Linked DNA regions of Mangrovibacterium diazotrophicum. The protein of the gene in region 1 interacts with the protein of each later gene in a pairwise test. Links are inferred from orthologs where the notes say so. Each region holds a gene or a part of one and is shown in the gene's direction. Other genes may lie near its edges.

What was found.
Region 2: the proteins of BC643_RS11865 (region 1) and dnaE interact in binary tests that used the Escherichia coli proteins (3 or more experiments, as listed by UniProt). The link is inferred for Mangrovibacterium diazotrophicum from one-to-one orthologs.
Region 3: the proteins of BC643_RS11865 (region 1) and cyoB interact in binary tests that used the Escherichia coli proteins (3 or more experiments, as listed by UniProt). The link is inferred for Mangrovibacterium diazotrophicum from one-to-one orthologs.

Annotation. Positions count from the first base shown.
Region 1 is NZ_RAPN01000001.1:3,012,319-3,015,359, reverse strand. Bases 73-2,957 are described here. They hold BC643_RS11865 (methionine aminotransferase), read left to right. Parts: upstream 73-875; coding sequence 876-2,039; downstream 2,040-2,957. Other genes in these bases: BC643_RS11855 (GIY-YIG nuclease family protein), read right to left, coding at 2,747-2,957; BC643_RS11860 (SPOR domain-containing protein), read right to left, coding at 2,133-2,648; recO (DNA repair protein RecO), read left to right, coding at 73-789. In the rest of the region: type IX secretion system anionic LPS delivery protein PorZ, read left to right, coding at 1-52; more of recO, read left to right, coding at 64-72; more of BC643_RS11855, read right to left, coding at 2,958-2,989. UniProt on the Escherichia coli protein: Shows aminotransferase activity with methionine and histidine as substrates, and to a lesser extent also with phenylalanine.
Region 2 is NZ_RAPN01000001.1:3,821,208-3,825,522, forward strand. The notes cover bases 102-4,260. They hold dnaE (DNA polymerase III subunit alpha), read left to right. Parts: upstream 102-421; coding sequence 422-4,060; downstream 4,061-4,260. Other genes in these bases: BC643_RS15075 (regulatory protein RecX), read left to right, coding at 102-174; trxA (thioredoxin), read left to right, coding at 4,194-4,260. Outside these bases: more of BC643_RS15075, read left to right, coding at 1-101; more of trxA, read left to right, coding at 4,261-4,315. UniProt on the Escherichia coli protein: DNA polymerase III is a complex, multichain enzyme responsible for most of the replicative synthesis in bacteria. This DNA polymerase also exhibits 3' to 5' exonuclease activity. The alpha chain is the DNA polymerase catalytic subunit.
Region 3 is NZ_RAPN01000001.1:3,452,834-3,455,947, forward strand. Bases 110-3,067 are described here. They hold cyoB (cytochrome o ubiquinol oxidase subunit I), read left to right. Parts: upstream 110-547; coding sequence 548-2,587; downstream 2,588-3,067. Other genes in these bases: cyoA (ubiquinol oxidase subunit II), read left to right, coding at 110-518; cyoC (cytochrome o ubiquinol oxidase subunit III), read left to right, coding at 2,562-3,067. Outside these bases: more of cyoA, read left to right, coding at 1-109; more of cyoC, read left to right, coding at 3,068-3,114. UniProt on the Escherichia coli protein: Cytochrome bo(3) ubiquinol oxidase is the terminal enzyme in the aerobic respiratory chain of E.coli that predominates when cells are grown at high aeration.

The DNA of each region.
Region 1 (3,041 bases):
TGATCGCTACGGTGAGCAAAGTTTTGTGACAAAGATTCTGTTTATTCATTAGAGGAAACTGCGGTGCTGGAAAAAACACGAGGCATATTTCTGCATTACATCAACTATTCCGATTCGTCGGTGATTGCGAAGATTTATACCGAGAAATTCGGGCAGCAATCCTACATTATCAGCGGAATACGTTCTAAAAAGTCGTCGACCCGGATCAACGTTTTTCAGCCTTTATTTTTGCTGGATCTGGAGGTTTACCACAAGGATGGACGAGGGATTCAGCGCTTAAAAAATGCACGACTTTCAGTCCCATTTAACCAGCTGCCTTTCGATGTGTACAAAAGCTCACAGGCTATTTTTCTTTCGGAGCTGCTGATGAAATGCCTGAAGGAAGAAGAAAGCAATCCGGAATTGTTCGATTTCTTGTTTCATGCGGCTTGTTTGCTCGACTTGGCCGAAGATGGTGACTGCAATTTTCTGGTTAGTTTTTTGTTCCGTCTGACCCGGTATTTGGGGGTTGACCCGCAGGCGCCGCCTCAAGCGCCTTTCCGCTATTTCGACCTCGTTTCTGCCTCGTTTCGCGAAAATGAACCGGCACATAATCAGTTCATGAACTACGAAATAACACACAAGTTCACCGAGCTTTTCAATTGCGATTTCAGCGAGCTCGAAAAATTAAATTTCACTAACAGGCATCGTCGCGTTTTGCTCGACCATCTGGTTGATTACTATCGGATTCACCTGGATTTAGGGGGTGATCTGAAATCACTCTCCGTTTTAAAAGAGGTGTTGGGTTAAAAGGATGTTATTTTATTATTCTTTAAATTTGGTTTGGCGCCGCCTTAAACGCGGTATTTTTGTATCTTTCCAGTCTAATTAGTTATATGGTACAATCGAAACTCCCCAATACGAATAAGAGCATCTTTTCTTCTGTGTATTCGCTGATTGAAGAAACCGGAGCACTGGACATGGCGATTGGTAAATCTGACTTTGCGACCCCTCAGGCCCTGGTCGATTTGGCGGTTGAATACATGAAGTCCGGCGACCATAACTATGCACCTCTGGAGGGTATCGCGAAGCTGAGAAAAGTTATTTCCGACCTGGTTGAGGAAAACTACGGAAATCGCTATAATCCCAAAACAGAAGTCACCGTCTCTGCGAGTATCGTGCAGGCTGTTCACACAGCGATTAGTGCGGTGGTTCGCGATGACGATGAAGTGATTGTTTTTGAACCGGCTTTTGAGTCATATGTGCCTTCGATTATTCTGAACGGTGGAAAACCGGTCTACATGGAGTTGAAGGCTCCCGGATTTACCATCGACTGGGAAGAGCTGCGGAAAATGATCACGACAAAGACAAAGATGATCATTCTGAATTCGCCGCACAATCCGACCGGAAGCGTGCTTTCCGAAGCCGATATGATGCAGCTGCAGCGGTTGACCAATGGTACGAACATCATTATCCTGAGCGACGAGTCTTTTGAGTCGATTGTGTTCGATAACCAGGTTCACCAGAGTATTGCCCGCTACGAGAAATTGATTGATCGCAGCTTCATTGTTTCATCCTTTGGTGCGGTGTACAATATCAATGGTTGGGGAATAGCCTACTGTTTGGCACCGGAGAAACTGATGATCGAGTATCGAAAAATGCAGCAGTTTCAATTATGTAACGTTAATACACCAATGCAATACGCGTTGGCTGAATATATTCCGCATCATCACTACTTCGACGATGTGTCGGCGTTGTACCAGGGAAAAAGGAACTATTTCCTGCGTTTACTGGAAAATAGCCTGTATAAGTTCATTCCCACGCAGGGAAGTTATTTCCAGTTAATCGATTATTCCCGTTTGTCGGACGATTCAGATCAAATCTTTATCGATCGGTTGGCCCGGGATTTCGGAATTGCCGTTGTGCCTGTTTCGGCGTTCTACCACGAAAAAACAAAAGCCAAGTTACTTCGCGTTTGTTTTGCAAAGGAAAACGACAAGTTGGAGAAAGCTGCTTCGCTGTTGTTAAGCGTGCCGTCGATGATTGTCGAGGATTTGTAGTGTACCGCTTTAATTAGATTCATCCAGAATTGATACCATAAAAAAAGCTTATTCCGCGAGGAATAAGCTTTTTCAATATTGTGAGCTTGGAACTTACTTTTTAATCAATAGCCAGGTATCTGCGTATTTCGGGAAATCAGTGCGGATTTGGTTCACACGTTGGCGTGCCGCTGTTTCGGCTGCATACGAGTTAACACATACGCGGTAATAACCGGTTTCGCTGTGCAGTACAATCGGGTTGAATCCTTGAGGGATCAACTCCTGCTTATACTTGTTGGCATTTTCCAATGAACTGAAACTTCCAATAATCACAAAGAAAGTACTTCCCTGGTATTTGGTTGCGTCGTCCTTTTGGTCGAAAGTAAATGTTTCAGTTTGTGTTCTTACGGGCTTTATAGGGGCTTGGTAAGTTGATTCCGGGGCTGTTTGTGTTGGTTGTGCAGGTGTTGTAGTCACCGGACGCTGAGGCTCAGCAACCGAGAACACCTTTGTTTCCGTCTGTTCCTGCGGGGCAGGTTCAGCAGCTTCGTTGCTTTTCATCCGCTGCATCGATTTACATCCGGTGAAAAATAGGCCCAAAGCAAATGCTCCAATAATAATTCTTCTCATTTCTAGTCTTTTTAGAGTTTCAATTAACAAATCTACGAAAAACCAAGCCAGCTTAACGGGTTGTCAATAAATGATTATTAACCAAATGGTGTTGAAATCTAAAAGTTTAAGATCCTTTTCAGAAAGCGCTGACCGGCAATTGTCCGGTAGAAACGTATCCGCCGAATTGCTTCATTTTTACTTCCGCAAGGTTCCTGGTAAATAATCGACCACGGTTTAATGCCCCGGGTATCTTCAATCAAACCTTCGTTGTGTGCTTTTTCCGTTTGCTTCAAATCAACCGTAAATCCATAATGGAAGCGATGATTTTCGAGATTGTATAGTACGTACGAATAATACATGGTACAAAAATAGAAAAACGGATATATTTTCCGCTTTCCGAAGCATGCTAAT
Region 2 (4,315 bases), 810 kb from region 1 along the record:
TTGGACGAAGAAAGTTATTACGAATCGCTAAAGACGTTAATGAGAGAAAAACTTCGGAAGACGAAAGGGGCGAATTCCTATGATTTGAAGGCGAAAATTTTTCGTTTTGCCCAAAGCCGTGGTTTCGAGCAGGATCTGATCTTCTCGGTTTACAAGGAGCTAACCAATGACTAATTCGGTCGAAATACCACGGCGAAATTTTCTACTTTTGCGGATCTAAATCCACAGTTTTTAGCATTGTTTCGTTGAACCAATTGGCTCATTTGAGGGTTGGAGATTTGGCAGGCATGAAGTGTCGATCGCTTCATTTCTTATTCACATTTAATCAACAGAAGCTTTCATGCCGCGATGAAAACTGTAACTTTAAAGAGAATGATTTGGCCTTCTTTGGGCTCGTGAGAAAGATTAAAAAGACTAGAAAATGATTCCATTTACGCACCTACATGTCCACTCGCAATATTCGATTTTGGATGGAGCTGCCAGCATTAAAGGACTGGTAGGCAAGGCCAAAAAGGACGGCATGACTGCCCTTGCCCTGACCGACCACGGTATGATGTTCGGGATTAAAGAATTTTGGGACACCTGTAAAAAGGAAGGAATTAAGCCGATTCTGGGCTGCGAAACCTATGTTGCCAGCCGTACCGTTGCTGATAAATCAGATAAGGTTGACCGCTCGGGCGACCACTTGATCTTGCTGGCCAAGAACAGAATCGGCTATGTAAACCTGATCAAGTTAATCTCGGTTGCAGCGACCGACGGTTTCTACTATAAGCCCCGTATAGACAAGGATTTGTTGAAAAAACACAGCGAAGGTCTGATTGTTTCGTCGTCGTGTTTGGGGGGCGAAGTGCCGCAGCACATCATGAACACCACCATGGAAGAAGCCGAAGAAACCGTAAAATGGTTCAAATCGGTTTTTGGTGAAGATTACTACCTGGAGCTGCAGCGTCACAAATCGGAAATGCCTGAGCTGAACGAGCAGGTTTACAAGTACCAGGTGATGGTGAACGAGCGGGTGCTCGAGCTGGCGAAGAAATTCGATGTAAAGGTGATTTGTACGAACGACGTTCACTTTACCAATAAAGAAGATGCCGATGCGCACGACCTGCTCATCTGTTTGAACACCGGTAAAGATTTTGACGATCCGAACCGGATGCGCTACACCAAACAGGAATGGTTTAAGACGCAGGCAGAAATGAACGAACTGTTTGCCGATGTTCCGGAAGCACTTCGAAATACACAAGATATTGTCGACAAGGTTGAAGAGTTCGAACTGAATTCATCACCGATCATGCCCCCGTTCCCGATTCCTGAGGAATTTGGAACTATGGAGGCCTACCTTGAACAATTTGATGAGGCGGCCATCACCGAGGAGTTTGGTGAGAACAGCGTGAAACGTAACGGCGGTTACGAAAAGACTGTCCGTGTAAAGCTGGAATCCGATTACCTGGAGCACCTGACATACGACGGTGCCTACGTGCGGTACGGAAATCCGTTGCCTCACGATGTGAAGGAACGGATCGACTTTGAGCTGGATACGATCAAAACGATGGGTTTCCCGGGGTACTTCCTTATCGTGCAGGACTTCATTGCTGCTGCCCGAAATATGGGCGTACTTGTTGGGCCGGGCCGTGGATCGGCAGCGGGGGCTGCGGTTTCGTATTGTGTGGGGATTACCAACATCGACCCGATTAAGTACGATTTGCTGTTCGAGCGTTTCCTGAACCCGGACCGGATCTCCATGCCCGACGTCGATATCGACTTCGATGATGACGGTCGCCAGATGGTACTCGACTGGGTGACCGAAAAATACGGGCAGGATAAGGTAGCTCACATTTGTACATTCGGTACCATGGCTACCAAACTGGCCATCCGGGACGTTGCCCGTGTGATGAAGTTGCCTTTGCCCGATGCCGACCGCTTGGCGAAGCTGGTGCCTGAAGCGCCTAAAATGAGTTTCGAAAAAGCGTACAAGGAAAGTCCCGAGCTGGCAGCAGAACGCGATTCCGACAATCCGTTGGTGCGCGACACGCTAAAATACGCCGGGACACTGGAAGGCTCGGTGCGTCAAACGGGTGTTCACGCCTGTGGGATCCTGATCAGTCGCGACCCGTTGACCGATCACATCCCGATTATGCCAACCAAGGAAGAGCACCTTTACACGACTCAGTACGACGGGCGTTTCGTAGAGGCGATTGGTTTGCTGAAGATGGACTTCCTGGGGCTGAAAACCCTTTCAATTATAAAAGAATGTCTGGAGAATATTCGACTTTCCAAAGGGATTGAGGTTGATATCGATTCGGTTCCGATGGACGACGAGAAGACATTCGAACTTTTTAGCCGTGGTGATACGACAGCGATTTTCCAGTTCGAATCGCCCGGAATGAAAAAGCACTTGCGTAACCTGAAACCAAACCGTTTTGAGGACTTGGTGGCAATGAACGCCTTGTATCGTCCGGGGCCTATGGAATACATTCCCGACTATATCGAGCGAAAGCACGGTCGCAGGAAGGTGGAGTACGACCACCCCATGATGGAAAAATACCTGAGCGATACCCACGGTATTACCGTGTTCCAGGAACAGGTGATGCTTTTGTCGCGGCACTTGGGCGGTTTTACCCGTGGTGACTCCGACTCGTTGCGTAAGGCGATGGGGAAAAAGTTAATTGCCATGATGGATAAGCTGAAAGTGAAATTCGTGGAAGGCTGTAAGGCGAATCCGGATTTTGTGGAAGGCTGCAAGCAGATTGGGAAAGAAAATGAGATTGAAAAACTTGTCAATAAGATATGGAAGGACTGGGAAGCGTTTGCCAGTTATGCCTTCAACAAGTCGCACTCGGTGTGTTATGCCGATATTGCATATCGCACTGGATATTTGAAAGCCCATTATCCGGCCGAGTTTATGGCGGCCAACATGAGCCGAAACCTGAGTAATATTGCCGATATTACCAAGTTGATGGAAGAATCGAAGCGAATGGGAATCAACGTACTTGGCCCCGACGTTAACGAAAGTTTCCTGAAATTTACGGTAAACAAAAAAGGTGATGTACGTTTTGGTATGGCTGCAATCAAGGGCGTTGGTGCCGGAGCAGTTTCGAACATCATTGAGACACGCAAAAATGGGCCGTTTACTGATATATTTGATTTTGCAGAGCGTGTCAACCTGCAGGCGGTTAACAAGAAAAACATCGAAGGTTTGGCCAGTGCGGGGGCTTTCGACAGTTTTGGCTTGAAACGAAGCCAGTTTTTTGCCGGCGCAGATGAAAATGATGCGCCGTTCATGGAAAAGCTGATTAAATACGGGCACCAAATTCAGGCGGAAAGCCAGAATGCCATGCAATCGCTTTTTGGTGAAGTGATGTCGGCGCAGGCTGTGAAAAAACCGGACATTCCCAATGTTCCGGAGTTTGCAAACCTGGTGATGCTCGAAAAAGAGAAGTCGCTAATTGGAATCTACCTTTCGGCTCACCCGTTGGATGAGTACAAGCTGGAATTTGAAAATTTTGTCAGCCGGGAATTCACGCTGAAGAATCTGAACAGTAATATCGATGCGCTGAAAGGACGGGAAATTACCTTTGCCGGGATGGTGACTGAGGCTTTTGAAACGGTTGGGAAAACCGGAAAGCCTTACAGTAAACTAACGCTGACGGATTATGAAGATTCATACACTATTTTCTTCTTTGGCAAGGACTACGTGGAGTACGGCAAATATTGCAAACCCAATATTTTTATTCTCGTCAAGGGACTTGTTCAGGAGAGTTTCCGAGGCGGCCTGGAGTTTCGGGTAAAATACATCGAGATGCTGGAAGAGGTTCGGAAAAACCAGGTGAAGACCGTCACCGTTGATGTGGCGATTCAGGCGATTACACCTGAGCTTGTTCAGAACATGGAGTCGATGAGTAAACAGCACAAAGGGACTGCCTTGCTGAAGTTTAATTTGTGGGATACGGAAACAAAAACCGTTGTCAATCTGTTTTCAAGAAATACTCGGATTGAGATGAATCGGGAGATCGAGACATTTTTCCGTCAACAGGAAAATCTGTCTTTCAAAATTAATTAGTTTTGTGTTGAAAATGAATTCTCAAACGGTCGTTCAAATTAGCGAATGTTTGTTTGAGTATCGTCTAAGTATAAAGTGAAAAGAGGGTCCGTTGACCTGAAAATTGAATTTCAAATCAAAAAAATATTGAATTATGGCAATTGAAGTTACTGATGCAAACTTTGAAGAAGTTGTATTGAAGTCTGAAATCCCTGTTTTAGTTGATTTTTGGGCAGAGTGGTGTGGACCATGTCGTATGGTGGCACCCGTTGTTGA
Region 3 (3,114 bases), 440 kb from region 1 along the record:
ACCCGGAATATGGTGTTGCTTCGGCAAACCAATTGGTGTTCCCGGTGAACACGCCGTTGAACTTCCGCCTGACTTCGGGTTCGGTCATGACCTCGTTCTTCATTCCAGCTCTGGGAAGCCAGATGTATGTGATGGCTGGTATGCAAACAAAACTGCACTTAATGGCTGATGAAGTTGGTGTATTCCGTGGTCAGAACATGGAGTACAGCGGTAACGGTTATGCCGGCATGCACTTCAAAGCCATTTCAACCACCAGCGAAGGTTTCGAAAACTGGCTGAAAGGCGTGAAAGAATCTCCGGATACCTTGACGGTCGATCGCTTCAAAGAGATCAACCTGATGGTCAACATCAATCACCCGGTGACCAGCTTTTCATCAGTTGATCCGAACCTCTTCAACACCATCATGATGGAGTACATGCAATGGATGCATATGCCGGAGCATGGCGAAATGGAGATGAAATACGGAACAGAGCCGGAAGGTCACATGCACATGCACGGACATGGAACAATGCATTAATAACGCTGTAAAATTGGAGGAATAAATATATGTTAGGAAAGTTAAGTTGGTCAGATCTTCCGTTGCACGATCCGATTATTATGGGCGCCCTGGGTAGCTCAACGATCGGTGCAATTGCGCTTCTTGGCCTTGTAACCTATAAAAAATGGTGGGGATACCTTTGGAGTGAATGGTTCACCACAGTCGATCATAAGAAAATTGGTATCATGTACATCATCCTGGCCGGGGTGATGATGTTGCGCGGTTTTGCCGATGCAGTCATGATGCGTGCTCAACAGGCTATTGCAGCCGGTGGAAACGAAGGTTACCTGACGTCACATCACTTTGATCAGGTATTCGGTGCTCACGGAACTATCATGATTATTTTCGTGGCCATGCCGTTCATTATTGGTTTGATGAATATTATCATCCCGTTGCAGATTGGTGCGCGTGATGTGGCCTTCCCGGTGATGAACTCGGTGAGTTTCTACCTCACTGTTGCCGGTGCCGGGCTGATGATGATTTCGTTGGGCGTGGGCGAGTTTGCCAACACGGGATGGACCGGTTTGGCGCCTTTGTTTGAAAAGGAATTTAACCCGGGTGTCGGGGTTGATTACTGGGCCTGGGCCTTCCAGCTTTCCGGTATGGGAACCTTGCTCGGGGGTATCAACTTTGTGGTGACCATCCTGAAAATGCGTGCACCGGGCATGACCCTGATGAAGATGCCGCTTTTCACATGGACATCACTGACCTCAAGTGTTCTGATTATTTTCTCGTTCCCGGTAATTACCGGTGCGTTGACTTTGTTGACGCTTGACCGTTACCTGGGAATGCACTTCTTCACCAACGAATTGGGTGGTAACATGATGATGTGGAACAACCTGTTCTGGATGTGGGGTCACCCGGAAGTGTACATCGTAATTTTGCCGGCTTTCGGTATTTTCTCCGAAATTGTGGCCACCTTTTCAAGTAAACGTCTGTTTGCCTACAAGTCATTGGTTTGGGCAACTGCTGTAATCATGATTCTCTCTTTCACGGTTTGGTTGCACCACTTCTTTACAATGGGTAACACCGTGAACGTAAATATTTTCTTTGGTATTACCACGATGTTGATCGCCATCCCAACCGGGGTGAAGGTTTACGACTGGCTCTTTACCATGTACCGCGGACGGATTCGTTTTACAAGCCCGATGTACTGGACGCTCGGCTTCCTGACTGCTTTCGTTATCGGAGGTATGACCGGGGTGTTGATGGCGATTCCGGGAGCTGACTATGTGGTGCACAACTCGGTGTTCCTGGTTGCTCACTACCACAACATGTTGATCCCGGGTGCGCTGTTCGGCTATTTTGCCGGTTTCAGCTACTGGTTCCCGAAAATGTTTGGTTTCAAACTGGATGAGAAATGGGGTAAACGTGCTTTCTGGGGCTGGATGATCGGCTTCCTGGTTGCCTTTATGCCGCTTTACGCTGTTGGTTTCATGGGGATGCCGCGTCGTGCAGCACACTACGATAACCTGGAATGGCAGCCCTACATGATTACAGCTGCAATCGGTACAGCAATCGTCGGATTGGGTATTGCTTGCCAGGTAATTCAGATTGTGGTGAGTATCCGCAAACGCGAATCGCTGGTCGATGCGACCGGTGATGCCTGGGACGGACGTACATTGGAATGGGCCACTGCTTCACCGCCGGCTGAGTACAATTTCGCTGTTGTTCCGGTTGTTGGCGACCTGGATCCATTCTGGGAAATGAAAGAAAACGGAACCGCTTACAAACACTACCCGGTTTATGCGGATATCCACATGCCGAAAAATCAACCTTACGGTGTGATCATTGGTGGTCTGGCACTGGCATTTGGCTTTGCCATGATCTGGTACATCTGGTGGTTGGCTATTGCCAGTTTGATCGGTATTATTGCTACCATCATTATTTCCGGATCCAATGACAACGACGGTTACCTGATTCCGGCGTCGGAAGTGAAACGTGTTGAGGACTTGCGTTTCGATAAGATGATGCAAGCTGCCAAAGAAGAAGAGAAAGAAAAATCAAGCAAAGAAGAAGTTTATGAGTACAGTGACAAAAACAACTAATATCGCACACGATCACGATCATGGTCACCACGACCAGACTGAAATAAAGACCTTCGGTTTTTGGGTCTACCTGATGACCGACTTGATTCTGTTTTCGACCTTTTTCGCCACGTTTGCCGTAATCGGTAAAAACTACGCAGGTGGTCCCGGAGCAAAAGAGCTCTTCGAGCTGCCGTTCCTGTTTATCGAAACCATGCTGCTGCTGGTAAGTAGCGTGACTTTCGGTTTCGCGATGATCGCTATGAAACAAGGGAAAAAGCAACAAATGCTGAGCTTGCTGGTTGTAACCGGTTTGCTGGGCGCTGGCTTCCTTGGTATGGAGCTTTACGAATTTGCACACATGATTGGCGAGGGCGCAGGTCCCGACCGTAGTGGCTTCCTGTCGGCTTTCTTTACCCTGGTCGGTTTCCACGGTTTGCACGTTACTTTCGGTATCGTGTGGTTGACAGTGATGTTCATTCAAATCGTAAAAATGGGATTCACCACCGGTGTGAAATCACGCCTGGAACGCCTGAGCTTGTTCTGGC